DNA from 3 places in the Weissella soli genome. Region 2 is predicted to be linked to each of the others. Evidence: riboswitches for the same ligand, from Rfam matches in the RefSeq annotation. Region 2 holds a riboswitch; each other region holds the start of a gene.

Region 1 (10,389 bases), 590 kb from region 2:
TCAACCCGCGTGAGATCGTCCGTCAAGGGATGGCTAAGGCCGCAGAATTAAAGGCAGACTATGTCTTTATCGATGCCGCAGGGCGTTTACAAATTGACGAAGCGTTGATGCAAGAATTGGTTGATGTCAAAGAAATTGCCCAACCTGATGAAATTTTGTTGGTTGTCGATGCAATGACCGGTCAAAACGCGGTTGAAACGGCTGAAGGATTTAATGGCCGTTTGGATATTACTGGTGTCGTTTTGACAAAGTTGGATGGTGACACCCGTGGTGGTGCGGCCTTATCAATTCGTGCCGTGACAGGCAAGCCAATCAAGTTTGTCGGTCAAGGTGAAAAGATGACTGATTTGGATATTTTTTATCCAGATCGTATGGCCTCACGTATCCTCGGGATGGGTGACTTGCTCACATTGATTGAAAAGGCCCAAAAGGACTTTGATGAAAAGCAAGCCGAAGTCCAAATGGAGAAGATGCGACAAAACACCTTCGACTTTAATGATTTTATTGAGCAAATGGAACAAGTGCAAAACATGGGGCCAATTGAAGACCTGATGAAGATGATTCCGGGGATGGCTAATAATCCTGCCTTAAAGAACCTGAAGGTGGATCCAAAGGACATCGCGCACATTAAGGCGGTGGTCATGTCAATGACCCCGGCTGAACGCGAAGATCCTGAATTGCTGAAGCGGCCATCACGTAAGCGTCGTTTGGCAGCTGGTGCTGGTCGTCCAGTTGAGGAAGTGAATCGCATGTTGAAGCAATTCAACCAAATGAAGACCATGATGAGTAAGGTCATGAATGGCGATACTGGTCAAATGGAACAAATGATGAATGCCATGGGTGGCGGTATGCCAGGCATGGGCGGCTTACCAGGCATGCCAGGTATGGGTGGTAATGGTGGTGGCTTGGGCCAAAAGGTGCAACAAATGGCCATGAAGCGCATGGCACGCCAAATTCAAAAAAATAAAAAGAAACGTAAGCGTTAAGCTTTTTGTCACATGCAAAAAAGGGCAGTCACTCCATTCGGAATGACTGCCCTTTTGCTGTATTGAAGGGCGCAGACTAATCGCTAACTACCTCATGGGTCAAGGCAGCAGCTGGAAAGGCAAGTTTCTTGCCTTGAACTGGCCAGAGCCAATAGTGTTGAACAGAGATTAAATTGCCTTGCGCTGAGTAGACTTCTTCAGGGTGAACGACCTCAGTGATCTGAGTGAGTTCGCTGCAATCATGAAGGTCGGGCACCAAAATCTGTGATACCAAATGGTGCGTATCGTCAATGAGCACACCTTCACCTTGGACATGGTCCGCTAAACGCACTAGCCGTAAATCAGATGGACTTGGGGTATGCTCAGCTAGGTATTCTTTGATGCGATGCGTCATGTGAGCATAGACGCGCTCTAGATCACGGTTTGTACCACGTAATTCATATTCGGCAATCATGGGTGCATGAAACTCAACGGCATATCGCCGGGCTGTCAAAATGTATTGCGCGTTAAAGTTTTTGTTACCAGAGCCCACAACTCCAAGGAGTTTTTGTGAACCACGATTAAAGTCAATTTGATCGGAAAGCGCATTCGTCATGATTTCTTTGACGCCAGAGTGAATACCATTACCGCCATCTAAATAGGTTGGTACGAAGACGAAGAAAGGATCAGTTTCGATATTATCGACGCTGGCATCAGAAATTTCGACAGGTTCAAACTCGTAGTCGCCGATTTCATTACCGTAGGTGGCTAGATTAGTGACGAAATGACGAGTATTACCAGAGACTGAAATGTAGAGTAGGCGAATTTTCATGAGGCAACTTCCTAAATTGGTTAAATTTCCATCAATTACAAAATGGCGTAATTAACGAATGAATACTATTACCTTACACGGGTTTATTAGCGAGTGCAATGATTTTTATGTTACGTTTTATAAATAACGTTCTGTTACATTAATGTATTTGTAACATAGCGATTGAAATGCCCATATGACGCGGTAAATGGCTATTTTAAGGCGTTTATGCACTAAAATTATTTGTCGTCAAGACCTTGCATTGTGTTATTTTTATGATTATACTAAACATCAGTTTTAGCTATTTGCTAACAATGAAATATATGAAGATAAATGGCTGATATGACGAAGATTGTTCGTCATTTGGTAGAATGCGGAGGACGTGACGATGGCTTTAACAACGATTGATCAAGATAATGTGACTTATTTTGATTTGAATAATGAATTGAATATCCCAAAGAACAATAGTATCCAACTAGATAAGGACCAGGAAGCCTTGGCAGCGTTCATTCGTGAAAATGTGGATCCAAATACCTTGCAATTTGATAATTTACGGGCGCGGTTCGATTACCTGATTGAAAACGATTTTGTCGATGCTGATATGGTCAATCGCTACCGGTTTGAGTTTATCGAGCGTTTGTATGACTACTTAAAGGTCCAAGATTTCCACTTTAAGTCATTTATGGCTGCCTATAAGTTTTACGCTCAATATGCCATTAAGACCAATGATAGTCAGTTTTACATTGAAAACTACATCGATCGGGTGGCCATGAATGCATTGTTTTATGGTAACGGTAATGAAAAATTGGCCTTACAACTGGCTGATGAAATGATTCATCAACGTTACCAACCTGCAACGCCTTCCTTCCTGAATGCTGGTCGTTCTCGCCGTGGTGAATTGGTTTCTTGTTTCGTCCTCCAAGCGACTGATGATATGAATTCAATCGGTCGTACCATTAATTCTGCTTTGCAATTGTCAAAGATTGGTGGTGGTGTGGGTATCAACTTGAGTAACTTGCGCGAAGCAGGTGCCCCCATTAAGGGGATTGCCAACGCGGCTTCAGGTGTTGTGCCAGTGATGAAGTTATTGGAAGACTCATTTACTTACTCAAATCAAATGGGGCAACGGCAAGGGGCTGGTGTGGTCTACTTATCCGTCTTCCATCCAGATATTATGGGCTTCCTTTCAACTAAGAAAGAAAACGCCGACGAAAAAATTCGTGTGAAAACCCTGTCACTTGGGTTGACAGTGCCCGACAAGTTCTATGACTTGATCCGCATGAATGCTGATATGTTCTTGTTCTCACCATATGATGTTGAACAAGTTTATGGTGAGCCATTCAATTATATTGACCTTACTAAAGAATATGACAACATGGTGGCCGATCACCGGATTAAGAAGTACAAGATTCGGGCACGTGATTTAGAAAATGAAATTTCAAAGATGCAACAAGAATCAGGTTACCCATATATTATCAATCTTGATACAGTGAACGCGGCTAATCCAGTTCATGGTAAAGTGGTGTCATCAAATCTCTGTTCTGAAATTTTACAAATTCAACGGGCCTCTGAGATTGGTAACATGCAAAACTATATCAAGATGGGTGCCGATATTTCATGTAACCTTGGTTCGACTAACGTGGTTAACATGATGGAGACTGACGATTTTGAGACCTCAGTTGACGCCATGGTTCGGGCATTATCATTTGTTTCCGATAACTCAAAGCTAGATATTGTACCCTCAGTTGAACAAGGGAATCGTGAAATGCATGCCATCGGACTGGGTGCCATGGGATTGGCCGGCTTCTTTGCGAAGAACCACATGCACTACGGCGATGAAGAAGCTTTGGACTTTACGAATGTCTACTTCATGATGTTAAACTACTACACCTTAAAGGCTTCAAACAAAATTGCCAAGGAACGCAAGGAAACGTTCTATGAATTTGAAAAGTCAGCTTATGCTGATGGTTCATACTTTGATAAGTACCTGGCGCAAGATTGGGGTCCCAAGACACCAAAGGTCAAGGAAATCTTTGCCAAGCATGCTGTGCCAACAGTGTATGACTGGTCAGAATTGATGGCCTCAGTCCGTACGTATGGCTTATACAATGCATACCGGATGGCCATTGCACCAACCGGCTCAATTTCATATATTAACGATGCGACGGCGTCATTGCACCCAATCATTAACAAGATTGAGGAGCGACAAGAAAAGAAGATTGGTAAGATCTACTATCCCGCACCATATTTGAGCAATGATACTCTGCCATATTACCAATCAGCGTATGATATGGATATGCGACGCGTCATTGATGTTTACGCCACGGCCCAAGAGCATATCGATCAGGGGATGGCTCTGACACTATTCATGCGCTCATCAATTCCTGAAGGTTTGTACGAGTGGAAGAATGGTCGGACGGACAAAATGACGACGCGAGATTTGAATATTTTGCGGATGTACGCATATCACAAGAAGATTAAGTCAGTATACTATGTCCGTACTTACACCGATGATGAACAAGAAATGGGTGTTAATGAATGTGAAAGCTGCTCAATTTAATTGAGTTAGTCATCTCATTGGCATGTAGTCACGCAAATAAGGAGATGGGGCTTCCTATCTCCTTATTGTCATATTAATATGTAATAAAGTAATAATTTTAAAGGAAATAGATGGAGAGCAACCGATGACGGATAAGTATATTGCAATCAATTGGAATGATATTGAGGACCGAATTGATAAAGCAACTTGGGAAAAATTAACAGAACAATTTTGGTTGGATACGCGTATTCCGCTATCAAATGATTTAGATGATTGGCGTAAGATGACAGATGGCGAACACTACCTTGTTGGGCATGTGTTTGGTGGCTTGACATTGCTTGATACATTACAATCACAAGATGGTATGTCATCATTGAAGGCCGCAGTGCGGACCCAGCACGAAGAAGCTGTCCTGAATAATATCGAATTCATGGAATCGGTGCATGCTAAGTCATATTCATCGATTTTTGAAACCTTAAATTCACCAGCTGAGATTGAAGAGATTTTTAACTGGACGGGTTCTGATGATTACCTGCAATTTAAAGCGCAACGGATTAACAATATTTACCAAACAGGAACTGATCTGCAAAAGAAAATTGCGTCAGTCTTTCTCGAAACATTTTTGTTCTATTCTGGTTTCTACACGCCATTGTACTATCTTGGCCACAACAAACTGAACAACGTGGCCGAAATTATTAAGCTGATTTTGCGTGACGAGTCGGTCCACGGGACTTATATTGGTTACAAGTTCCAACTGGGCTTCAACGAACTACCCGAAACCGAGCAAGACAAGTTGAAGATGTGGATGTATGATTTGTTGATGGAACTTTATGCGAATGAAGAAAAGTACACGCACGAACTATACGATGGCGTCGGTTGGACTGAATCCGTTTTGACCTTCATTCGATACAATGCGAATAAGGCATTAATGAATTTAGGGCAAGATCCGTTGTTCCCTGATGGCGCCGAGGATGTGAACCCAATCGTGATGAATGGTATTTCAACGACGACTTCAAATCATGATTTCTTTTCACAAGTTGGTAATGGGTACCGCTTGGGGCAATTGGAAGTCATGGAAGATGATGATTACAACTACGGTTTGAATGACTAAGCCATCGTGATCAGGGTCAGACTAGACGTTAATAAATAGGTACTGATGATGAATATCGCCAGGAGCAGCTTGCTCGGGCGATATTTTTTATTGCTGGGGAATTGGTCAGACGACTCTTTTCGATATGGTCACAAGGTAATAATTCAGTTAAAATAGAAGTGGGTATTGCGTCTATTTTTTAGAATACGAGGATAGGAATTTGAAAAAGACACAATCAGTACGTCACTTGGTGTTAACCGCATTATTTATTGCAATTATTCTATTACAGGCCATGGTACCTTGGTTAGGGAATCTGCCAATTAATCCGTTGGTTTCTGTGACAATCATTACCTATACGGTGGCCATCGGCGCGATGATACTCGGACCAAAGACCGGTCTGTTTTTAGGTTTTATTTGGGGCAGTTACTCCTTTTACAATGCTTGGGCTGCGGGCGTCTCGCTGGGGGCGTTGATGTTTCGTAATCCCATTACGGCGATTGTGCCACGGATGGCAGTTGGCTTGATCATTGGTTGGTTATATTGGCGTTTCGTTAAAAACCGTCAAACTGCCCGGCGTCCTATTTTCTTGGCGGGGCTAGGGGCATTGGCCGCGTTGATTAATACGGCCTTGGTGGTCTTGTCGACTTGGATTGGGTTCAATGTGATGCATACCACATTTACGGGTATTCCAGCCGGGGGGGCTTCAGTGGCTTGGTTGTTACAAGTCGTCGTCGGTTTTAATGGTATTTTTGAAATGATTGCGGGCGCCATTTTCGTGCCGGTGATTGGTTCGGTCGTGTTGCTAGTAGCTGATCGCTATAACTTTAATTAGGTCGTACAGTTTTGGCATATTTTTGATTGGTCATGTACGTTCTTGGCAACTTGTGCTATGCTAAATGCGTAAATTAAATATTATCTTTTTCACTAGGGGAGCCATTTGGCTGAGACGATGATTCGGACCCTTTGAACCTGTTGAGTTAAGACTTGCGTAGGAAAGTGATGGGAGCACTAGGGAAATACTCTGATTTAATAAGTATCTATTACCAAGGCTCTCGAACCGCTTTTCAGGTTCGAGAGCCTTTTTGTGTCCCTTGTTGTTATTAGGATTAGGAGAATGTCATGGAAAACTTATATAGCAAACTACAGGACCACAAACCGTTGGTGTTGAATTTAGCTAATATGGTCACACCACAACATGTGGCCGACGCAATTAACGTCATCGGGGGTTCACCGTTGATGACCCGCTCAATTGATGAAGTGGCCGAATTGGTGAGCATTGCGGGGGCGGTCGTGCTCAATATTGGCACTATCCGTGCAGATGAGTTCGCCCTGTTTGAAGCTGTTGGCCAAATGGCCAATGCCCAAGGCAAGCCCGTGGTGTTGGATCCGGTTGCTGTGGGCATGCCATTTCGGGGTCAGTTCGTGACGCGCTTATTGGACAGTGTACAGGTTGATATTATTCGCGGTAATGCAGCTGAAATTAGTTGGTTTGCACAGCAACAGACCGCGGGTCAAGGCATCGATGCCCTGACGGCGACAACCGATGTGGCAATGGCTCAAACCGTGGCTCATCGTACGGGGGCCATCGTAGTAGCCTCAGGGGCGACGGACGTCATTACCGATGGCAAGCAAGTGGCTTTGGTACAAAATAATGTGCAGTTGCTGGCGGTCAATGTTGGTGCTGGTGATATGTTGAGTGGCTTGATTGCGACATTTGCGGCGGTTACCAGTGACTATTATGGGGCAGCTTTATATGCCACGGCGTTGCTGGGAGCAGCCGGCCAGCAAGCCACTGTTTCGGCGCAGGGATTGCCCGGCCGCTTTATGCCGGCCCTGTTTGATGAATTATCAGTGGCCGATGACGCCTATATCACAAGGTATGCGGAGGTGACACAATGATTGAGGTACCACAGGTCGTGACGATTGCCGGGATTGATTCAGGCGGGGGTGCCGGCATAAATGCGGATTTGAAGACCTTTCATAACCAACGGGTATACGCCGCATCAATTGTGGTGGGGTTAACCGCCCAAAATACCTATGGTGTACAGGCCTTGTTACCCACGCCCAGTGCATTTTTGCATGAACAATTTGAGAGTGTGGACGCTGATTTTGCGATCAAAGCAGTGAAGACTGGTGCCCTGTTTGATGCTGAACACGTACATCAGGTGGTGCAGGAATTAGCTGATGTACATTTTGGCGCAGTGGTTGTCGATCCAGTGATGGTGGCCAAGGGCGGTGCGAAATTATTGACCAATGCGGCCATTGCACTTGTGAAAACTGAATTATTGCCACTGGCAACGGTGATCACGCCTAATTTAGAGGAAGCACAGGTGCTCCTTGACCGTTCGATTGAAACAGAGGCAGACATAATGCAGGCCGCGAGCGCTTTACAGGCGCTTGGCGCCAAGCATGTCTTGATCAAAGGTGGTCACGCTGCATCAGCGACGGTGGTGCGAGACTATGCCTTATTTGCCGATGGATCATCCGCTTGGTACACGGCACCACGTATTGATACGGTTCGCACGCATGGGACCGGAGATACCTTGTCGGCTTACATCACCGCCAATTTAGCCAAGGGACTTGATATCAAAGACATCCTTCCAGCAGCTAAACAATTCACCTATGAAGCAATCAAACAGAGTATCAACGTGGGGCACGGGCACGGCCCCCTCAATCATTGGGTGGAGGGTTAGCATGCAAACAAATTACTTAGAACGTTACTTTATCAGCGGTTCACAAGATCTGCCAGGACATACGCTCACACAGTACATCGCCCAGGTTGAACGCATCATGGCTGCTGGCATTACAGCGTATCAGTTTCGTGAAAAAACAGGGGGCTTGACGCAAGCCGCATCCCGCCTAGCCTTAGCACAAACACTAAAAGAGATGGCACGGCACTACCACATTCCGTTTTTTGTCGATGACGATGTCGCCTTGGCTTTGGCAGTTGGAGCAGATGGTATCCATGTCGGTCAGACGGACATGCCAATCACTGAAGTCATCGCCAGTGTACCAGCTGAGATGCTCATTGGGTTGTCAGTCCGAACAGTTGCAGAGATGCGTGCGGCCCAACAATATACGCGGATTGACTATTTGGGCGTCGGCCCAGTCTATCCGACGATAACCAAAAAAGATGCCGCTATGGCCCAAGGTATTAGTGGTCTGCAAGCAATCCTTGCCGTGAACGAACAACACTTCCCAGTGGTCGCGATTGGTGGGATCACACTTGCGCAACTAGCAACATTGAAAGCCACTGGTGTGCAAGGTGTTGCGTTCGTTAGTATGGCGTTACAGGCGGATCAACCCGTTAGTTTAATGCAAGAAATGGAGCAAATTTGGCATGATGACAACGCATGAATGGTTAACAACCCAAGCAACCCCGCTTTTACATCAAATACAGCAGACAGCGTTTGTGACCGGTATTGGTACGGGTGAACTCACCCAGGCACAGCGGGATTACTATGTTGCCCAAGATCATTACTATATTGAGCGGTTTACTCAGATGTGGCAGGCCATGGAACAGCAATTACCGCCCGAGCTGGTCGCACGGCAACCAAAAACACTGGGTGAAGCAGGTGCCCATGCGACATTGGAGCCAAGTGCAGCGGCTGCACAAATTAAACCAGGCCAACATAATCTTGATTATCTGGCACATATGGAGGCCCTGATCGCGCAAGGGGATGGCTTGACCAGTATGCTGGCATTACTGCCATGTACTGAATCATATCATTTGGTCGCCAAGCAGCTGGGGACGCGGGTAGCGCGGTTCCAAGGGTGGATTGATTACTACCGAGGACCTGAGTATCAGGCCATGACCGAGTGGTGCTGGCAGGTTGTTGATCACTTGACCACGCAACGCGCCATTACCCAAAGTGAACTAGCAGGTTACTTACGGGCCTATGAGTACGAGTTGCTATTTTGGGAAAAGCCAATGCACTAAGCGATGGGGAAATGCGAGCGTCAATCCCTGCCTTGATCGAACGAATATTTGGATTCCACAAAGAAATCGATCTGACACTGCTGATCGGTTGACGAATGTGGTATCTTAAAGATAAATATTTCGTAGAAAAAGGGGATGGATGATGGCAGAAATACACGAGTTGCCGGATATCCTTGCAAACCAGATTGCCGCTGGTGAGGTGATCGAACGGCCGGCGTCGGTAGTTAAGGAATTGGTAGAAAATGCGATTGATGCACACGCTGGACAAATTGATGTTCTCATTGAAGAGGCTGGTGTGCAGTCCATTCGCGTCATTGATAATGGTGATGGTATTGCATCGGACCAAGTTGCTAAGGCGTTTTTACGACATGCGACATCCAAAATTAGTAATCGACATGATTTGTTTCGTGTCCATTCCTTAGGGTTTCGGGGTGAGGCGCTACCTTCGATTGCATCAGTCGCGGATGTGACCCTGGAAACAGCCATCGCGGGGGCTTCAGAAGGCACCTTGATTCATTTCCGGGGCGGTGAACTCATCGAGCAAACTGGGACGAGTGCTCGGCAGGGTACCGATATTACTGTGCGGGATATCTTTTTCAATACACCAGCCCGCCTGAAATATTTAAAATCACAGACGACCGAGTTGTCAAAAATTGTTGACGTCCTCAATCGATTATCATTTAGTCATCCAAAGGTGGCTTTCCGGTTAAGTCATAATGGGCGCGAAGTTCTCCGTACGACGGGTAATGGCAATTTACAGCAAGTCATTGCCGCGGTGTATGGGATTAATCAGGCCCGTGAAATGGTGGCCATTACCGGTCAAGATAATGATTTCAAGGTGACAGGGCTGATGTCACTTCCTGAATTAACCCGTGCGAATCGGAGTTATATCTCGATTTTAATTAATGGCCGGTATATTAAGAATTATCCCTTGGCCAATGCATTGATTAAGGGATATGGCACGCGTTTAATGGTCGGGCGTTTCCCAATTGCGGTTTTGTCGATTGAAATGGATCCACTTTTGGTCGATGTCAATGTCCATCC
Region 2 (10,389 bases):
CTTTTGTTGTGCAAGTCGCTCATCACGCAAGCGTGCAATCATCTCTGCGCGCGTTTCACCACGCTTTTCATTGATCGACCACTTCTTATTCATTTCTTTTTGCTTATCATCTAATAGGTAACGTCCCAAAGCAGTATCCTCACTCTCTGTTCAATACGAAAAAACGTATTGAACCTATACAATTCAATACGTTCTATTTTAGCGTATTTTATCAATTTTTCCTAACTGAAGCAGGTTCACGCTAATCGTTCAAAATTGATTCGATCGCGGCCAATTCCTCAGCACCTAACGTCATATTATCGGCCACGCGCACATTATCCAACAAATGCTCAACTGATGATGCCCCAATGACGATTGATGTCACTCGTGGATCACGTAATAGCCAGGCCATGGCCAATTGGGCCAATGTTTGTCCACGTTGTTGTGCAATCGCGTTTAAGGCATTCAACTTGGCCACATAGGCCTCACGGTTATCAGCAATGAAACTGTTCGTCCGGTGCAATGGGAAATCAGCTGGAATGCCATCTAGATAACGATCAGTCAACAATCCTTCGGCCAGTGGACCATATGCAATCAACCCAGCATGGTGCGCATCCAACACGTCCAACAAACCAGTTGTCTCGGCTTCACGATTCAACATGTTATATGACACCTGATTACCAATAAATGGTGTGTGTAACTCATCAAAGATTTCTGCAATGGCCGCCGTTTGTTCTGCCGTATAGTTTGACACACCCACGTACAATGTCTTTCCTTGGCGTACCAACAAATCTAGTGCTTCGGCTGTTTCACGTAAGTTTGTGTTAGGATCCCAACGATGCGCATAGAAAATATCAACATAGTCTAAGTGCATACGCTGCAAAGATAAATCTAAGGATGCTGTTAACGGCTTCTTACCAGAAAACTCGCCAAGAGGACCCGGCCACATGTGATACCCCGCTTTGGTGGTAATCACCAATTCATTACGGTAAGGCTTCAAATCAGATTGGAAAACGGCCCCAAAGGTCTCTTCGGCGGTACCATTTGAAGGACCATAGTTAGATGCGTTATCAAATGAAAAAATACCATTGTCAAAGGCTTTCAACATCACCTCACGTGAATTGGCCAATGGCTTTTCATCACCCAAATTACGCCACAGCCCAAATGATAGTGCGGGTAAAATCAGGCCTGAATCAGCGACACGCCGGTAAGGTAACTTTTCATAACGTTGTTCATCTGCTGCATATACCATGATTTGCTACTCCTTATAACTTAACTTCAGGATTATTTGACGAACGTAAGAGTGATCCGACGTCCTGATTATTGTGAATGCGGGTAATGGCCTCAGCCAATAGTGGTGCCACTGACAAAACCACCAACTTTGAAAATTGCTTATCTTCAGGAATGGGCAAAGTATCCGTTACCACCACTTTGCGAATATTGTCGTCATCTGCTAAGACATTTGCCGCATCATTTGAGAAGACTGCATGGGTCGCTACTGCGTACACGTCAAGTGCGCCAGCTGCCTTCAAAGCGGCTGCCGAGGTTACCATGCGTCGACCAGAGTCAATAATATCATCAACGATGATCGCAATGCGACCAGAAACATGACCGACAATGGCATCTGGGTTCTTAGGATCTTCTCGTGCCACGCGGTCATTAATCACACCCCAAGGTGCGCCTAGGATTTCCGCAAAACGCCGGGCACGACCAGCACCGCTATGATCAGGCGCAACAACCACTAAGTTGTCCAATAGTTTACGTGAATAGAAATAATCTGATAACAACGGTGCGCCAAGGAGATGATCCACAGGAATATCAAAGAATCCCTGTACTTGATCAGCATGCAAATCAACCGCAACCACGCGATCAACGCCGTTCATCTCGAGTAATGAAGCAATTAATTTAGCACTGATTGGTTCGCGTGCTTTTGCTTTACGATCTTGTCGGGCATATCCATAATATGGCAGGACAACATTAATCGTTTTAGCTGATGCACGTCGTAAAGCATCTACTGCAATCATGATTTCCATAAAGCTATCATTAACCTCACCACCGATTGGCGACACAACAAATACATCATCCCCACGGATACTTTCCAACACGCGTAATGCGATCTCGCCGTCCTTAAAGCGCTTCACCTCAACCGGTGTTACTGGCAAATGTAGTTCTTCAGAAATTTTTTGGGTCAATTCTGCATTTGTTGATAACCCAATAATTTTTAGTGTGCTTTTCACCAGTCATTCCTCCGCGTCATCTTTGTTACTGACAATTGTTTATTGTCTTAATTTTACCAGAATTTTTACGTTTTTGTTACTTGACTGCTAAAAAAGAAAGCGCTTCACGTTAGTCAGTTAAATGCAACTAAGTGCTACCAAAAAGTAAGTTGTCATTCTCACTTGACTTCCCGTGTGATTTTTCTGTGGAAACACGCCTGATCGCTAGCTACTCTTTGAGTCATCAACCCATTCTTAGATTTTTCAATCTATATTCTCTACCTTAATGCATAGTAAGTCATCGCCGGTGTACAAGGAAAGTTGTACGCAAAAAAATAATTCCATATATCACTATCTTTCCCTTCCCTTTTCACCAAATATTGGGTACACTGATTAAAATAAATTTTTCACAATATTGTTATGTTTAATTAGTCACAGAGAGGAATAAAACATCATGACAACGCTTACCGCCAACATTGCTGGCTTTGAATTTGACGACATCCTACTGAATGCCGCTGGTGTCTATTGCATGACCACCGAGGAACTTGACCAGGTATTGACTGCCCCCGGGGCTGGGTCACTGGTCACCAAGTCAGCCACACCTAGTTTCCGGGCTGGTAATCCAGCACCCCGCTTTACCAAAATGCCCCTTGGTTCAATTAATTCGATGGGTTTACCTAATAATGGCTTAGATTACTATTTAGACTATGTCATCACTAAGCAGGCTGTAAAGCCCCTTTTTCTGTCAATTGCTGGCTTGACCAAGACCGATAATCTGGCGATGCTTCACCAAATTCAAGCGTCTAATTTTAATGGTTTGGTTGAACTAAATCTATCTTGCCCAAACGTCCCTGGTAAACCACAAACGGCCTATGATTTCGATGCAACCCGCGCCATTTTGACTGAGGTCTTCCAATTCTATACCAAGCCCCTCGGGGTCAAGTTGCCACCCTATTTCGATATTGTGCACTTCGACATGGTTGCGGCTGTGTTAAACGACTTCCCTTTGGCATTCGTCAATACCATTAATTCAATTGGTAACGCCCTGGCCATTGATCCAGAAACCGACAGCGTGATGATCGCTCCTAAGGGCGGCTTTGGCGGTATCGGCGGGGAAATCGTGAAGCCAACTGCTTTGGCCAATGTTCGGGCCCTCCGACTGCGTCTGAACCCTGCCATCAAAATTATCGGGACCGGTGGTGTCCAAACCGGCCGTGACGTCTATGAACACATCCTGTGTGGGGCTGATTTAGTTTCGGTCGGGACCAACCTTGCCTTTGAGGGACCAGCTATCTTTGACCGTCTTAAGACAGAATTATTAGCTGAGATGGCCAAAAAAGGCTATCGTTCACTAGCCGATTTCCGGGGTAACTTGCAAACGCTGTAACTATCTATTGAATTTATTTTAAGAATCCGTTATGCTTACCTATGACGATTCAAACAAGCTGGGGTGCTCCTTTTGGGGCTGAGATAATACCCATCGTACCTGATCCGGATAATGCCGGCGGAGGTAGCTTGGTTTGTTTACCTAGTAAGTAAACTGACCCAGTCCAGCTTTTTGCTTGGACGGGGTCTTTTTTCTTTTCCATGCGTTCGATCATTCCAATGCTGTGATGTTCTACTGCCATCGCGCTTGCGGGAATCACGCTTGTTTGACGTTACATTCTAATAATTCGGAGGTTTGCGCCATGCAAACAGTTTCATCAAAAGACAAGCGTTCATGGTCATTAAATGACGTCATTACACTTGCCATTATTGCTATTTTCTTCGGTGTGATCTATGAAGTATGGGGCTTCGCATACAATGCGATTGCAGCCACACCTTTAAAGATTTATGCCAATGACATGACGCTGGGTGTTTGGATTATGGCTGGTCCAATGGCTGGTGTGTTACTCAAAAAGGCCGGTGCCACAACCATTGGTGAAATCTTGGCAGCCGTCGTTGAAATGCTACTCTTCTCACAATGGGGCTTTTCAAATGTCATTTATGGTTTAGTGCAGGGAGTTTCCAGTGAAGCTGGGTTTGCGCTCACTGGCTACAAGAACTGGGATAAGTTTGGCTTGTTCATGTCAACGGTATCAACGACGGTCTTGATGTTCATTTGGGACTGGTTCCAAAGTGGCTACAACACATTCTCATTTGGCCTACTCATCACCCTTTTCATCATCCGTTTCATTTCAATCGGATTTTTCGCCGGTGTATTAGTTTACTGGATTCAAAAGTTAGTTGATCAGTCAGGCATTCGCCACTAGGAATAATTTCATGACCAAATTAGAAATTCGAAAACTTAATTTCTCTTATGGGTCAAAGAATAGCGACATTCTTCGGGATGTCGCTTTAACTTTAGCACCCAACTCGTTTAATTTGCTTTACGGGCCCAGTGGCTCTGGCAAATCGACCTTACTTAAATTAATGGCTGGTCTCTACCCTAATTTTAGCGGTGACATTACGCAAGGTGATGTTTATTTGCTGGGACAACCCGTTGGACCAATTGTCAGTTTTGAACGCGCACAACACATTGCGATGCTTTTCCAAAATCCGACACGGCAATTTGCGATGCAAACACCGCGTGAACAAATTGAATTTGCGTTAGAAAACCTGCAATTACCCCGTACAGAAATTCAGACGCGTACTGAAAATGCTTTGCTGATGCTGGACTTGGTACCATTAGCTGAACGACAGTTATTCACCATGTCTGGTGGTGAACAACAGCGCGTGGCCCTGGCTGTCATTTTTGCGCTGAATGCGGAAATCATCTTGTTAGATGAACCCTTTGCCAATGTTGATCCCGAAAGCCGCCAACAGTTGTTGCACATCATTAAGTCGCTGCAAACTGATCATGGTAAAACGATTTTTATCTCTGACCACGATTTAACGGGTTATGCACCATTAGTTGACCACGTTTTTCAATTACGGGAGCAACGCCCCGTTGAAGTCGCCCTGACTGAATTAACGGCGCCAACTGTGCCACCAATTGTTGGGACACCTGCAGCACAAAGTCAGCTACACTGGCGTGACTTGACCTTACAGGTTGGCGCAACGATTCTCGTGCATGATAGTAGCTTTGCCTTACCCGTTGGTCAGCTTGGCCTGCTATCAGGAGCAAACGGTTCTGGGAAATCGACCCTTTTCCGTGTCCTTAGTAAGCAACTTAGCATGTCCGGTGAAGTCACTTTTGCTGGTAAAACAATGGCTGACTATAAACTCTTTGATTGGGCGCAAGTCGTAGGTTATGTTTTCCAAAATGCCAGTGACCAATTCATCACGATGACCCCCCGAGAAGAATTTGCGCAAAGTCGTGCCCACAGTCACTTAACGGACTATTGGACGGATGACCGTATCAAGCGCGCCATCACTGCGTTAAACCTCGACCACGTATTGGATCACGTCGTGTACCAACTATCTGGTGGGCAACAGAAAAAAGTCCAATTACTGAGCGTCCTCATTAGCGGTCATCCCGTTCTATTACTAGATGAACCCCTGGCTGGTCTGGATAGTGCTTCGGTTCGCACCCTGCTCACATTGCTTAAAGACTACATCGTGACTAATCAGATTAGTGCATTGATGATTTCACATCAACGTCAATTCTTAAACGAATTCGTCGACTATGAACTGCACTTAGCTAATCACCGCATCGCACTAGTAACGGAGGCCCCTCATGACTAATCGCCAACCCTTACCCTTGTTGATCTTCGTGTCCATCACTGGTTTAGGCATCATGTTTGTTAAATCAGTTTGGTTAAATAGCGTGTTGGTGTTGATTGGGATGGCCTTGTTGCTCCTATTACGTGTTAAACCAAAACCAGTGTTCTGGGCGCTGCTGATTTCACTACCCGCTGCGTTTGGGACTTGGTGGTCATACATGGCTTTTAGTACCTATGACAACTGGCATATTGCGTTGATCTATACGAGTCGTTTGTATGCCTTTTTGATGCTTGGCTTGACCGTCACCTTAGCTTATACGCCCCGCGAGATTTTGTTCAGTTTGCGTGATTATCTCAAATTATCCGACACCTTTACGTATGGGATTTTGGCGGCATTTAACCTATTACCTCGGGTGCGTCATCAAATTAAGATTATCCAGTATGGTGCTGCCATGCGCGGCATCAAATACCATTTGTGGTCACCACAGCTTTATTTCAAGGCAATATTGACGGCGATTAATTGGGCGCAGGATCTATCGGAGGGGATGACCTCCCACGGATTTTCAGAGGGGTTCCCCCGCACGAACATCAAAACGCCCCTATCTATACCACTGGTTTTCCTAACAACTATTAGTGGCTTGACTCTCCTATTGATTAGTCTACTAGGACATTGGTGGTAACTAGGCCACATGAAACTATATAAAACCAATTAACTTTTTACGGAGTTAGTTGGTTTTTTTATAATAAATCTATGCAAAAAAGGTCGTTTTACATCATAACTTTTAAAATGAACATAAAAATTATATTCAAGCAACAAATTAAAATCAGCATGCCAGTTCATTTAATTGAAAAATATTTTTTCTACTCGTTTTCTACCAGTTATAAAATTCTTGATAAATCACTATGTTAAATGCCTAATTAACCCTTAATTACCAGTAAGACAACATGACCTAATGATTCACTTACTTTTTATAATGCTGGCCGTAAAACCAACCATTATTTTTGATTATCCAAAAACATATCCATTTATTTTTATTGTTATTTTCAAAATAGTATGCTATTTTTCATTTAATATTATTATTTGAATGGTGAAAAAGATGAATTCATTTTTATTTGATGTGTCTATATTTATTGACATTGGAATTGTATTTCATATCCTACAATTTTTACCAACAATTGGAATTAAATTTTTAATTTCTTTTAAAACTGGTAAACGAAAACTGACCCTCACATTTAAAGGACGTCCACTATTTTCGGAAGAAGAAAACCAAAAAGGTTTAACGGACCACTCTTTGTATATTGTTGTTTTAATTCCGGCATGGAATGAGCAAGATACAGTTGCTAAATCTGTAACAAGTATCTTAACCCAAACGCGCAAGCCAGATAAAGTTCTAGTTGTTCCAAATAATACAACAGATTTAACGGCCGTTGCAGCCATGGCTGCTGGTGCACAAGTGTTAGTTATGCCCGGTAAAAATACTAAGAAAAAAGCCGGTGCATTGAATTATGCCCTCGACCAGCTCTCAGCTGAACTTGATAGCCATAAACACTCTGCCGTCATTGTCATGGATGCAGATACCACGGTGGACAGTGATTTCGTTGAACGTGCTGAAAATAAAATGGGACGAAATAAATATGTTGGTGGCGTCAGTTCTATTTTTGTTGGTCGCAACTCCCACAATATCCTGGGTACCTTACAACAAATGGAATTTGCGCGCTTTAGACGGTTAGTTAAGGAACGAATTGAAGTATATGTTTTATCAGGAACGGCTAGCTTAATCAGTTGGAATGCTCTGAAAAAAGTCAAGGAGGCTCGTATCATTGGTAAACAATTGCCAAAAGGTGACAGTTATTATGATGTCGATAGTATGACCGAAGATAACGAGTTGACCTTGGCCTTATTAGCGTTAGGCTACACGATTCCCCACGTTGGGATCGAGTCGATTACTGATGTCATGGAAGATTTTAAATCACTTTATAATCAAAGAAAACGGTGGTATATGGGGGCCCTACAAAATATTAAAATGTATGGACTAAAGATGCCTGTCTGGATGAGATTTATTTACTGGTTTCAACAAATTGGTCTTTACATGGCTCTGGCAATCACACCAATTATCCTCTTTGCGTTTATAACATATATCATCAGAACTATTATGATCACCGGCACCCTAACTTCCCTATTTACACTCAATACGATAATTGCTTTAATTTTGTTTTATGCCTATATTTTTGTTCAAGTAATCACAGTTTGGGATCAGGGTTGGATGGCCCGATTACTAGCATTCTTCTATATTCCAGACCTAGTTTATGGCATTTTTTTGCTCATTTTCTACGCTGGGGCCCTCTGGACATTCATCACGAATAAAGAGCTGAGTTGGATACAAACATAACCTTTTGACGCAAACTCAGCCAATTTCAGCATGAAATACAACAAAGTAGACGCGCTTGAATGTTACATTCAGCGGGTCTTTTTTTTGGCAACGAAATGCTGGCTGTTTGATCAGTTATCAATAAAATAAAAAACCGCTGGTCCAAAGACCAGCGGTGACGACCTTAACTTTAAAACACTGACCACTATTTTTTATCCTTGATCTGCGAACCAATCATAAAAGCAACTACAGCTACTGCTAATGAAATAATGGTCTGCTGACCAAAGGAAAAAACACTAGGAAACAGAAATGATGCCAAAGATCCTGTCCCTATAAACGCAACAAGGAATAGTCCAAGTCGCACAACAATATTTTTATTCAAATCAACATACCCTTTGGCATAATACAGCCCTTATGACCAGCTTAAAAAATTCTGGCTGCCAGATAATTATAAAACACCGCTTGAAAAACCACAACGAGCTGTCACTTTTTCGGGGATCAGATAAAACACCCAGTTTCTCTCCAACCTCTATCCTGACGTATTACTAATCATTACGTGAAAAATGGTTCGCCATCAAATTTGACGCGGTAAACAAAACATCAGCCAATAGTTGCTGAGTTTCTGCGACCACCGCATCCGCGATTTGTTGATTTGCCGTCGCAAGCACACTTTGTACATCATCGACTCCAGCAATAACGGCCGCATCAGTTGTATTCAACAACAAATGTCCAGCGGCCATCGTCGACTCGGTATAATCTTCAAATAAGGCCACTGTTTCATCAAATACTGGACTGGCTAAAGCGGCAATGATGCGGTTTGTCCAATAAAAACTATCGGTTGTCACTGCGGCCGTCGTATTTGCAAAGGCTGCTGGCGTCGTCCCCACATTGGTATAGAACGGCACCATCGTGTTAAATGGTTGCGATGAATACGCCAGCCATTGGACACCAGCAATTTCAGCTGGTACATTAGGCCGGATTTGCAAAATACTGAGATGACCATTGCGGTTAATGCCGATTGGACGGAAAGTCTTGCGAGTTTGCTCATCCCCCTGCTTACCATATGGATCATAGGGCGTATCTTGGTAATGACTCGACAAGACGTCATTCACATCTTCGATCGTGATCTTGCGTGTTGGCTTATTTGACCATGGAATATCATCTGACATTGGGTCTTGAATCATTGTTGGGGTCAACTTCTTTTGAATGTACCAAGCCCGCGGTGTGTTGTAATGATGATCCTTATCGGTATGTGAACCGAAAGCATCACGGGCATTCAGCGTACCATCAAGACTGAGATTCAGGTGATATTGAGCCACCCATTCTTCCAAATCGCTTGCGGCCATGTAGTTGTCTGGATCATCAAAACGGAATTCTTGAATCCCGAGTTGGTTGGGATTGGTAACATAGGCATCATCTGGGACCCGCTTGGCAATCCAGTGATGACCGCCAATGGTCTCTAACCACCAAATCTCATCGATGTCAGAAAAAGCAATACCGTTATGTTCATAGGTTCCATACTTTTCAAGGTACTGGCCCAGTAATTCAACACCTTCCCGTGCTGAATGCATGTATGGCAAGACAATGGTCGTGATATCTTCCTCACCAATACCACCGGGTACCATTGGATCAGCGCCTAACACACGTTCATTGGTTGTGATGGTTTCAGTCGCACTCACAGCAACATTGGCATCATTGATACCCGCCTCAGCCCAGAGACCATCATCTAAAATCGCATTTGGTACTGAAGTATACCGCATGGGATTTTCGGGTAATGTAATCGTCACACCACTAATGACTGACGTATAGATCTTTGGTTGTTCCTCAGGCGTCACAACAACAAACCGCTTTGGCGCAAATTGGCCATTAGCTGAATCTTCCGTCCGTGCCACAATGGTTGAGCCATCATAACTAGCCGCTTTACCAACCAAAATCGTCGTACATGACGAATAAAACTTTTTCACATTTGCAACCATCATTTCACCTAATTTCATCAAATTCTAATTCTATTGTACGCCAATTAATGGGAATTTTCAGACTTAATATAGCCCATTACCCCCATTTCGCATGACCATTATCCAGCCGATTGAGGCCGTGGCTGAGCTGTCTGACAACCTCAGTTTGCATGCTTGATACAAAAAAATGACTGGGGCAGCTATCCCCAGTCATTCTCATTAAAAT
Region 3 (10,389 bases), 190 kb from region 2:
TCAGCGTACTTCTTGATGTATTGCAAGACCTTAGCTGAGATTTCTTGTGGCGTGTAGCTCTTGCCAGCAGCTTCGACCTTGTAACCAACTTCACCCATGTGTGACTTGATTGACATAATCGTATCTGGGTTTGTGATTGCTTGACGCTTAGCAGCGTCACCAACAATTTCCTCACCACCCTTGAAAGAAACAACAGATGGTGTTGTACGTGCACCGTTTGGATTAGTGATAACCTTTGGCTTACCACCTTCCAAAACAGCGACTGCTGAATTAGTTGTACCTAAATCAATACCAATAATTTTTGACATAATTTAAAACCTCTTTTTGAAATTTATATTTCGTGCTTCATTTTTCGTTGTTCGGTTCATGCAACGAATTCTAAGTCCAATAGTTGCACTCACAATTCGTTGCATGAACGCCATTTGTATTGCTGGGTTAGTTGTAAACAACTACCATTGCTGGTCGGATAACCCGATCATGCAAGACATACCCCTTTTGGAACACTTGGGCGATTGTGTCTGCAGGATGCTCATCATCGGCCGGCTGTGATTGAATAGCTTGGTGGACATTTGGATCAAACGATTCACCTGCCACACCAACAGCCTTAATATCATTTTCTGCAAGGGCACTAACCAGGTTGTTGTAAACAATTTCAACGCCAGCCTTGATTTGTTGTGCGGCCTCATCCGCTACTTCAACCGCGAGGGCCCGTTCCAAGTTATCAAGCGCTGGTAACACTGACTTTGCCAATTTGGAACTAGCATACTTCAGGGCCGCTGCTTGTTCTTTTGCAAACCGACCATGCATATTTTGCATCTCCGCTTCGGCCCGTAAGAACTTGTCATCAAGTTCATCATACTTGGCTTGTAACTCTTCAAGAGGGTCAACTTCGACAATTTCTTCTGTCGTAGTTTCAACTGTCTCAGCTTCTTCAACCTCAGGCCTTACCTCTTCTTGAATTTCTTCATCGACTGACTTTTGATCTTCCGCCATGTCAACACCTCTTTTCTAATAGTATTCTTTTAATTCACTGACAAGAGTTTCACGAACTGTCGCGAGCAAAGTGACCACTTCTGAATAATTCATATTGGTGGGTCCAAGGATGGCGATTTCACCGGTACCATGATTAGGTACCCGGTAGGAAGTTGAGGCCAAGCTATATGGCGACAACAAGTCATCATCATTTTCAGAACCAATTTGAATCATCACACCATCATTTGCAGCGCCAATGACCTGACGCATTTGTGCTGGTGATTCAAGGAGTTGGTACAATGCCTTAATATCTTGCAGATTGGTATCCGTTGTAAAATCAAAGACATTTAACCGACCGCCAATAAAGACGGTATCTTGTATTGAACGAGCCAAAATATCCCCAAATAATTGTAGGAAAGCAGCTGGTGTCCGAATAGTCCGCTCCAACCCAAGTGGTAAATCACCACTCAAACTTTGCAAAACCACTCGAATCGGCTGACCGACTAATGTCTGGTTGATGTTACTGACCAAAGACTGCAAATCAGAACTACTTGACCCCGTTGGTAATCGGAAGCTCTGACTCGTCACCTGACCATCACTAGTCACAACAATCGCCATGTTTTGCTGACCATCAATTGTGACAAGCTGGAATCCTGACAAACGTACGTCTAAGGCTTCCGGCTTCAAAGCAACCACTGTGTAACCTGTCACTTCAGCTAGTATGCGAGTGACCTGTCCCAACAAGTCATCAACTTGTTGGAAACGATGGTTGAACACCCGCCGCAACTTCACCTCAAGCTCCGTTGGTAATCGCCGTGACTTCATCAAGAAATCAACATAGTACCGATACCCCGTTTGCGAAGGGACGCGTCCTGAGGATGTATGTTCCTTTTGTAAAAGTCCTTGATCCTCAAGATACGCCATTTCGTTACGAATTGTGGCTGAACTGACCGGCAACTGTAACTCTGCCAGTAGCGTCTTTGAGCCAACTGCGCGGCCAGAACGCGCATAGTCCGCAATGATCGCCATCAATATTAAACGTTGACGTTCTGTTAACATTTGCGCGCCTCCTTGTTAGCACTCTTGTTTCTTACTTGCTAACATTTATTATAATACACACATCAAAGGACCTTGTCAACACTTTTAGCACACTTTTGTTCAGAGTGCTAAAAGTAAGTTAAACAAAGGCACCAAGCGTCACCTTGGTGCCTTTGTTTAACTTACTTACGATATTTATCTAATTTCTCATCAGTCGTCAAAATATGTTTCTCAGGTGCATACGCCAATTTAATGTAATTATTGATCATTTCAGCACCGGCTGCGACACTTGCTGCTTGAATGGCTGGAATCAAGGCCACCAATTGATCCAAATCACCTTCAATTGTCGTTTCAAAGGCACCGACCTCATAATTCAATCCACTTGCATCAATTGCCGCAATCGCCGCATCGACGATTTCAAGTAACTTAGCCGTGTCAGTTGTATTTGGTAACACTTGAATTGCCATTGCTGCATTTGCCATTTTATTCTCTCCATTCCATGCTTACGCATATAAAAAACTCATCCCTAGACCATAAGTCTAGAGATGAGTTTTCGATATCATCTATTAAACTTACTTCCCTACGCAAATGTTAATTTGATCAGGTTCAAAGGGTTCATCTCAACCATTGCTGGTGCCCCTAGTAAAATTTATTTTTATTGACTACTTAGCCGCATTTTCTGCGTAATACGCAAACACAGCTGTAACAATTTCTGCTGATTGCTTATCTTGGATCAATAGGTCAAGCAAGTGGCCCTGTGTTTCTTCTAATAATTCTTTACTATATGCCATGATGGCCACCTCTATCTGTCATAATATCTATATTGTAGCACTATTTTGCCGACTTTTTAACCAATCTGATGCTATTTGTGTTTTAACGCTTCTGTTGATATAAGTCCACTAACCGCTGCCGCAAATCATCATCATACGCTGTCAAATACAAGCCAAACTTACCACGCTTCATCAACACATTCAGAACGTTAGCAATAAACTCCTTGTACTGGGCTTCTGTAAATTTCATATCAGAGCGCTTTTTAAAAATTTCTTTGTGTGAATACTTTGACGGAATAATGGTCATGGCATCCGTCTTTGCATCATAACCAAAAGATGGCCCAATAATCATCCCCACATAATTCAAATCAAACCCCTGCAAGGTGTAAATTGTCCCCACTTGGTCAATTGAGTATTCCCGCTTAGCCCAGTGCATGCGTTGTGGATCCCACTCATCCCAGGGCTTTGAAAAGGTATCCATCTCGACATTATGCCGGCCATCAATCCGGGGAAATCCTGAAGTAGCTACCACGCGTGATAACCCAACTTCTTTATTTTTTAATTTAATTTGTTCATATAAAGCACCGGCTGTGTCAAACACTTCAAACTCGAAAGGACTATTTTCAGGGAATGCATAAATGGGCTTTTCAGCCGTTAAATCATCAATCCAAGCAACCTGTTCTTGGCTAGCAACCATACGATATTGAAAATCCATATCAAATTGCTTGTAAGGATGATTACCAATCGTTTTAAATAATAAGTCCTTTGACCAATACATCTTTGATTGGAAGACTTGCGCAAAATCATACACGACAACCACGATCTTGGCCAAGTTCATCAGATCGGTTAACTGGTTCTCACCGCGATAGTGCGCATAGGGTTCTGATTTGGAATATAGCAAATGCGCTTCATCCACGAAAATAACATCATATGACCAATTCTTTTTCTGTGCCTCATTAATCAATGACGTTGGTCGTCGAATATCACGTTCTTTGATACCAGGTATATCTTCAGCTAAATCTTGATAAGCCTTATATAGCTCGGGATGATTCACGACCAAGGCGGTACGGTACTGCTTATCGGTCATGTATTGCTTCACTAATTGCATCAAGACAACTGATTTTCCTGTACCGGCAGCACCTTGAATAATAGCAACCGCATGCTGATTACCCCGAATCCCGGCCGCGATATAGTCATTCATCTCAGCAATGACTGTTTGTTGCTGATCGGATAATTCATCGATCAAAAATTGTTCTTTTAGGATTTCACTCATGATAACTCTCTTTTCCGCTAACTTCTTTTCATATTATACACATTTGTAAGTATTGAGCTACTTTTCAAGCACCTTAATATAGGGATTAGTTTTCTAACGGAACCAATTGAACACCCTGTTCAAATAAGCTATATTAAGCAGTAATTACAAATCAATTAAAGGAGTATCATCATGAAACATATTGAACAAAATGCCCAGACCCAAGCAAACATTAAAAAAGCTTTCATCTCGTTGATTAACGAAAAAGGGTTTTCAAATCTAACCGTTTCTGACATCACGCGTACGGCCGGCATCAGTCGTGGTACCTTCTATGTGCATTTCACCGACAAATTTGCCTTGCTTGAACACCTGGAAAATACGATTCATCAATCAATTGCGGCCGCGATTCAGTCCAACATTGATTATGCCATTGATAATACTCCAAACAACAAAGCCGAAGAACTCTTTAATACGTTTAATGCTGCGCTCGATTATGCAGATTCAGAACGTGAAACTATTCGTACCTTATTTTCAGAAAAGGGGGATCCCCAATTTTTCAATCAGATTAAAGACCTGGTTGATGACATGATTTCTAGTAAATTAATCGCGTCCAACGGCCATTATTCTGATATCATCCCCATTGACTATACCAAACAAATCGCCATTTACAGCATTTTAAACATTATTCGCCATTGGCTCAACAAAGAACACCCAGAATCACCCGCGGAAATTGCCACCATTCTGATGCGCAGTCGTTTTCTGGCGCCCCATGACTTGCTGGTCTTTGATGACGGTCAAGCATAAAAAAAGAGATTCACCTAAGGGAATCCTTAAGTGAATCTCTTTTTGGTTAGGCTTCTTCTGACAAGATTCCCTCAACTTCAGACGCATCAACTAATTCAACGTGAACCAAACCACGCTTTAATTGTAGCTCCAAATCCTTTGTCAAACGGGATGCTTCCTTCTTGGCCAACTTTTGTGCCTTATTCATGTTCAGAACCTCATTTTCCGCTTTTTTTATATTGTAACATTCTAAACCAAAGAATAGGCAATTGAACTATGACCATCGCCATGTTTTTTCACCAGCAATTGTTGTTGAATTTCACGTTTCATGGCATCAACGTGCGAAATGACGCCAACGAGACGCCCACCCGCTTCGACCGAACGCAACGCCTCAATCGCCTGTTCCAAAGTCCCACTATCTAATGAACCAAACCCTTCATCGATGAATAATGCCTCAATTTTGGCACCACCCGCGCGATTTTGCACCACTTCAGCCAGCGATAGCGCAATCGCCAACGCTGCCATAAAGGATTCTCCGCCTGAAAGGGTCGTCGTTGAGCGCTGCACCCCACCAGCTGCATAATCGATGACGTTAATTTCCAAGCCATTTTGATTTTGCACACCATGTTGGGTGTCATCCAAGGTAAATTGATAACGCCCATTTGACAGCGTATTAATATAATTGGCGTTAGCATAGTGTAATACTTCAAGCATAAACTGGCGTAAGACATACCGTTCCAAATTAAGCTTAATCCGACCACGACCGGTCATCACGACCACCAATTCATTTAGGGCTTTCCCGGCCGCATTTTTTTGTTCAATCGCCCTGATTTGTGTCGCAATGGCGTCCACTTGGTGCGCAAAATTGGTGACGGTCGTTCGGATTATCATGTACCGTTCATGGCTTTGCTTATACCGCATTTCAGCATCTGTCTGAACTTTGCGTAGTGCTTCTAAATCAGGCCGCGATTGATCCGCCAATTGCGCGTTGAGCTGGGTCAACTGCTCATGGACAGCTTGCACATTAGCTTCATAGGTTGTGATCTCGCGCTGAAGATCATTTGCTTCATCCGCTAATCCTGGTTGTTGTAAAAGCTCGATGAAGTCAGTCAAGTTGGTGACTGAAAATTTGGTAAACAACCCCGTAAAGTCCTCTTCATGGGCTGTTATCTGCATGGCCACCTCAGCTTGCTGCTGTTGTGCTAATTTCAACTGGGTCTCAATGCGTTCAATCGCAATGGCGGTTTTTTGTTGTGCCTTGGCCAATGCGGTTTGTGCTTCTTCAAAGGTGCTAATCACGCCATTTAATTGCTGTACTTCTTCATCGTAGGCGGTCATCGATAACACTGTTTGCCCGGCCGTCAACTGGGCTAACTGGTGTTGTTGCTCCTCGCGGCTGACTCGCCCGGTGGTTAACCGCTGTTCTATTTGTGCAATGGCGGCGGTCGTCTGATTTAGTTGTGACTGAGCAGTCGCCTTGGCAGCGGTGAGCGCCTCATAGCGGGTTTGGTTGGCTTTCAACAGATCTCGTAATGTCATCACATTCGCGGTCACCTGGGCTGCTTCAAATGCAGCTGGCCAGGTCATCGTCGTGGCAAATGCAGCTGCAGTCACCAAAAAATCAGCATACGCGTCGGCCAGTGCTTGTTGCGACTCACCTATCGTGACAGCTAATTTATCTAGTGCTTGCTGCACGCCTGTCATCTCGGTATGCACCTGTGTGAGAGCGGTCAACGCCTCTTGCGCCCATTGTTCTGCTGCATCAACTGCATCCATTTGCTGATGCAAGTCAGCTTGATCCAGGTTTTGGAGATGAACATCATTGTGTTGGCCAGTAAAAATTTCACCACAGATAGCGCAAGGCTCACCAACAACTAAATCTGCCTGCAACATGGCAATCATAATCCGTGCCCGTTGCCGCTTGGCTTCTTGAGCCGCTGCCTGCGCAGTCTCATTTTGCGTTGTTAATCGTTCAGCCCGCGCCTGCAACTCATTTAATTTAGCGCGTTGCGTCTGTTGCTCCTGTTCAGTTTGCATAATCGTTGCTTGTTGGGCTTCTAACCCGGTATACTGCAAATCTAAATCGTGTTGCTGACGTTCAACTTCCTTCAAATCGGCCAATTGGTCAAGTTGATCTCGTAAGGACTGGACCTGCGTTTCTTGAGTGCCAAAATCCGTCTGAACACTTGCTAATTGGCTGGTGTCAGTCTGGAGTTGGTGCTCTGTCTTATCGATTTGACCCTCCAAATCAGTCACTCGGACTGCTAAGGGTTTCAACTCTTCTAATATCTGACGCCGACGTTCGCGCGCGTCAGTCACTTTAGTTTGGGTGTTTGTCAACTGGTCCTGCCGTTTTGCTTGGGCCGCCACTTCTTGTAAAACCTGGGTCCGTTCAGCGACCAAGTCAGCTAGCCTTATTGTCAGTTCCTCGGCCTCTTTTTGCAAGCTTTGATAAGACACCACTTGTGGCTGATAACTCAAAGCCTCATGTAACCATTGTTGTCGCTGTCGTTGTTGCGCAAACCGCGGTTCGTCGGCTAACAAGCTCGCCTCACGCACGGCCAGTTCTTGATGCCGATCAAACTGCGCTGATAAAGTCACAGCCATGCTATACGCCTGGGCTGCCTCCGTCTGCTGTTGCTCAGCGACCTCGGCCTCTTTTTGCAGTCCTGCCAATCTAGACTGTTCGGCGACCTTGACTTGTTGGGCCTGGGCCAAGCGTTCAGATAGCACACCAGCTACCGGTTCAACAGTGTCCGTTGGCCATGATAAATTTGTAAATTGGCCCTCAACCTGATCCGTCAGCTTTTCAATCGCTTTTGCCTGGGCACTATTAGATTCCTTCAATTGCTGTGTAAAGGTATCAAAAATTTCGGTACCAAATAACGAACGCAAGGTATCCGCTTTGACATCACTGGGAGCACTCAGAAATTTACGAAATTCACCTTGTGGCAGAATAATAATTTGCCGAAATTGTTCCGCCGTTAAATGCAATAATTCCGTAATTAGGCGATCAACGATATTTTTCTTCGTGCCAAGCGCTTTCGTTTCATGGGTCAAATCAGCAGCAACTTCCGCCATCTCAACGGTCGCTTTGGCGTCGACTAATTTTGTGGGATCTTTACTACGCACACTACGCCGTAAATAGGTTGGTTGCCGTTTGACCCGATAATATTTACCATGATGCTCAAACCAAAAAGTTACCGCAGTCGCGTCATCAGGGGTGGCAAACTCTGAGCGCATCTCAGTGCCTTTACGATCGATGACATCCCCAAATAACGCATACGTCATAGCATCAAACATCGTCGTTTTACCGGCACCAGTTTGACCCGATATCAAAAATAATTGTGACTCCGTGAATTTTGTGAAATCAATGGTCTCATCAGCATAGGGCCCGAAATTTTGCATTTTAATTTTTAATGGTCGCATCTTACACTCCTCGTCCAATATCGGTCAGCATCATTTCTACTAGCTGAACTTGTTCAGCTGACAGCGGCTTTTCAGCGACCGTTTCGTAAAAATGACTGATGATTTCCTGATCGGAAAGGGTGCCATCCACCAATTCCGACTGCACCACATTACCCAATTGTGCATTCTGACCAACATAATTGACTTCCACGATATCGCCATAAATGGTCGTCAAAATCCCGCGTGCATTCCGAACATCTGGAAAATCAGTCAACGATATGCTAAACCAATTGGCACCCTCCCGCGCGTACTGCTCATAAAAGGCTGGTGCGGTGATTTCTGAAAACGTGCCCTTGATAACGATTAAATCTTTGACGGGTTGAATGGGCCGCCACTTCACAGTAACCGTGTCACCAACCTCAACGATATAAACCCCTTTTTCAGCTTGAGCTTCCTTAGTATTGAATTTAACCGGGGAGCCTGCATACCGGATGGTGTCAGTTGGGCTGGCTTGGCGCAAATGAATATGCCCTAACGCCACGTAATCAAAATCGGCAAACAAACTTGCTGGGACACCCTTTAACCCCCCAACTTGTGAATTGGTTTCAGAGGTCAGTTCATAGCCTATGTTCCCTGTGCCAATCACGTTATAATGCGTCACCAAAATGTGATGCTTGCCTGGCTTAAATTTAGCAACCAGATCAGGAATGATTCTAGCCATCACCGCTTCAATGCTCGTGTAATCCCGGCTTTCTTCATCAGACATCTGGTAATAGATGCGCGCATCCAATGGATCTAAAAATGGGAGCATAAAAATCTGCATGTCTGGCAACTCTACTGGCTCAAAAGCTTCTGCCAAGGTTGTGTGTATGAAAAAAGCAGTGGTTTCACGCCACTCTCGACCGGCCCCTAAACGCACCGCCCCATCGTGATTACCTGAAACAGCGTAGATTGGCCAATGATGCTCAAGGTTCATAATGCGGGCCATTTGTTCAAATGCTTCAACAGCATTTAATGGTGGAATACCACGGTCATATAGATCACCAGCGATAATAATCCCATCGACAGCTTCATCTTCGGCAATGGCGACAACTTGTTGAAAAGCATTCCATTGCTCAGATAGCAACGAAAATGCTCCCAGTTCCTTACCGATATGCCAATCAGCTGTATGTAGAAATTTCATATGTGCCTCCGCTACTCACTTCATATATATTGAGTCTATTATAGCAATATTCGAGACCTGCATAAATTACCCATCATTTTTGCATGCAGTGTAAGCGTTTACGCGTATAATATAAAGTATCAACCCAATGGAGGATACATCAATGACTAAATACTTACACGTCACTTTTGGTTCTAAAGCCGTATTACAAAATATTCGTAATACCTATTCAAACCGAACACTATTGATGGCCCAAGATGAACGGGATGCCCTACGCTACCAATTAATTGAATTAACTGATCACGAAGACACGGTCTTTGCGGCACCGACCACCTACACCATCATGGAAGAATACGGTGATACGCAAGATATTCGTGGCTGGATGCACTGGACTTTTATCACCCTAAACGATATGGAACGCGACAACTTTTTACGACAGTGGCATAACTGGACCACACACGATGTCGCTAACCGACATGGTTGGTTGTCCACCCGGTTGTTAAAAGTCGCTAATTCGCACGACTTCGTTTTTTTGGAAACTTGGCAACGTCGTGAAGACTATTTCAATTGGACAGTCACTAATCAGGCATCCATTCAAAATCTCACTGGTAACGCTTCACACTATAATCTCCGCGAAAATAATTATCACTTTGCGGCACTCACTAATTAAATGCCCTGCATTCGCGCGGCGGTCTTGAAAAGATTGCCTCAGCTGATTTCATGAACTCCTGTAATCAATTAGCGTAATCAAAAGACACTGCAAACCATGAACGGTTTGCAGTGTCTTTTGATTAGACTTCTTCTTTTGGCGCCGGCTGATTGTCGGCATTAGTCTGTAAAGCCACTAACTTTGCCAACAACTCATTGGTCTTCGCTTGTTCTGCTCGTAACATTTTGGTTTCAACCAGAGTCGCATTGTATCCAAACTGTTCCGTTTCATCCTGTGCCCAGATTGAATTCAAAATCTTCACGAGCACAAATACCGCCCCGGCAATTAAAAGCAT

The links. Region 2 has a riboswitch for thiamine pyrophosphate ahead of WSWS_RS04465 (ECF transporter S component). Riboswitches for the same ligand answer to the same signal wherever they lie in the genome.
Region 1: another riboswitch for thiamine pyrophosphate. It lies ahead of thiM (hydroxyethylthiazole kinase); the one in region 2 lies ahead of WSWS_RS04465 (ECF transporter S component).
Region 3: another riboswitch for thiamine pyrophosphate. It lies ahead of WSWS_RS05405 (thiamine-binding protein); the one in region 2 lies ahead of WSWS_RS04465 (ECF transporter S component).

Annotation. Positions count from the first base shown of each region.
Region 1 covers NZ_CP017326.1:355,938-366,326, forward strand. The annotation lists gene ffh (signal recognition particle protein) at 1-986, shown strand, start outside; gene WSWS_RS08310 (class Ib ribonucleoside-diphosphate reductase assembly flavoprotein NrdI) at 1,063-1,797, opposite strand; gene nrdE (class 1b ribonucleoside-diphosphate reductase subunit alpha) at 2,165-4,336, shown strand; gene nrdF (class 1b ribonucleoside-diphosphate reductase subunit beta) at 4,461-5,426, shown strand; gene WSWS_RS01720 (ECF transporter S component) at 5,626-6,237, shown strand; TPP riboswitch at 6,322-6,417, shown strand; gene thiM (hydroxyethylthiazole kinase) at 6,525-7,304, shown strand; gene thiD (bifunctional hydroxymethylpyrimidine kinase/phosphomethylpyrimidine kinase) at 7,301-8,098, shown strand; gene thiE (thiamine phosphate synthase) at 8,100-8,762, shown strand; gene WSWS_RS01740 (TenA family protein) at 8,746-9,345, shown strand; gene mutL (DNA mismatch repair endonuclease MutL) at 9,488-10,389, shown strand, end outside.
Region 2 covers NZ_CP017326.1:940,956-951,344, forward strand. The annotation lists gene WSWS_RS08170 (hypothetical protein) at 1-129, opposite strand, end outside; gene WSWS_RS04450 (aldo/keto reductase) at 242-1,231, opposite strand; gene WSWS_RS04455 (ribose-phosphate diphosphokinase) at 1,245-2,216, opposite strand; gene WSWS_RS04460 (dihydroorotate oxidase) at 2,650-3,582, shown strand; TPP riboswitch at 3,632-3,725, shown strand; gene WSWS_RS04465 (ECF transporter S component) at 3,884-4,447, shown strand; gene WSWS_RS04470 (ABC transporter ATP-binding protein) at 4,458-5,861, shown strand; gene WSWS_RS04475 (energy-coupling factor transporter transmembrane component T) at 5,854-6,519, shown strand; gene WSWS_RS04480 (glycosyltransferase family 2 protein) at 6,937-8,229, shown strand; gene WSWS_RS08175 (hypothetical protein) at 8,414-8,590, opposite strand; gene WSWS_RS04485 (C69 family dipeptidase) at 8,754-10,184, opposite strand.
Region 3 covers NZ_CP017326.1:1,128,133-1,138,521, forward strand. The annotation lists gene dnaK (molecular chaperone DnaK) at 1-308, opposite strand, end outside; gene grpE (nucleotide exchange factor GrpE) at 436-993, opposite strand; gene hrcA (heat-inducible transcriptional repressor HrcA) at 1,009-2,031, opposite strand; gene WSWS_RS05405 (thiamine-binding protein) at 2,193-2,492, opposite strand; TPP riboswitch at 2,571-2,661, opposite strand; gene WSWS_RS08295 (hypothetical protein) at 2,673-2,801, opposite strand; gene WSWS_RS05410 (DUF2075 domain-containing protein) at 2,884-4,053, opposite strand; gene WSWS_RS05415 (TetR/AcrR family transcriptional regulator) at 4,225-4,836, shown strand; gene WSWS_RS08190 (hypothetical protein) at 4,883-5,023, opposite strand; gene WSWS_RS05420 (AAA family ATPase) at 5,065-8,244, opposite strand; gene WSWS_RS05425 (exonuclease SbcCD subunit D) at 8,246-9,406, opposite strand; gene WSWS_RS05430 (hypothetical protein) at 9,549-10,055, shown strand; gene WSWS_RS05435 (MscL family protein) at 10,177-10,389, opposite strand, start outside.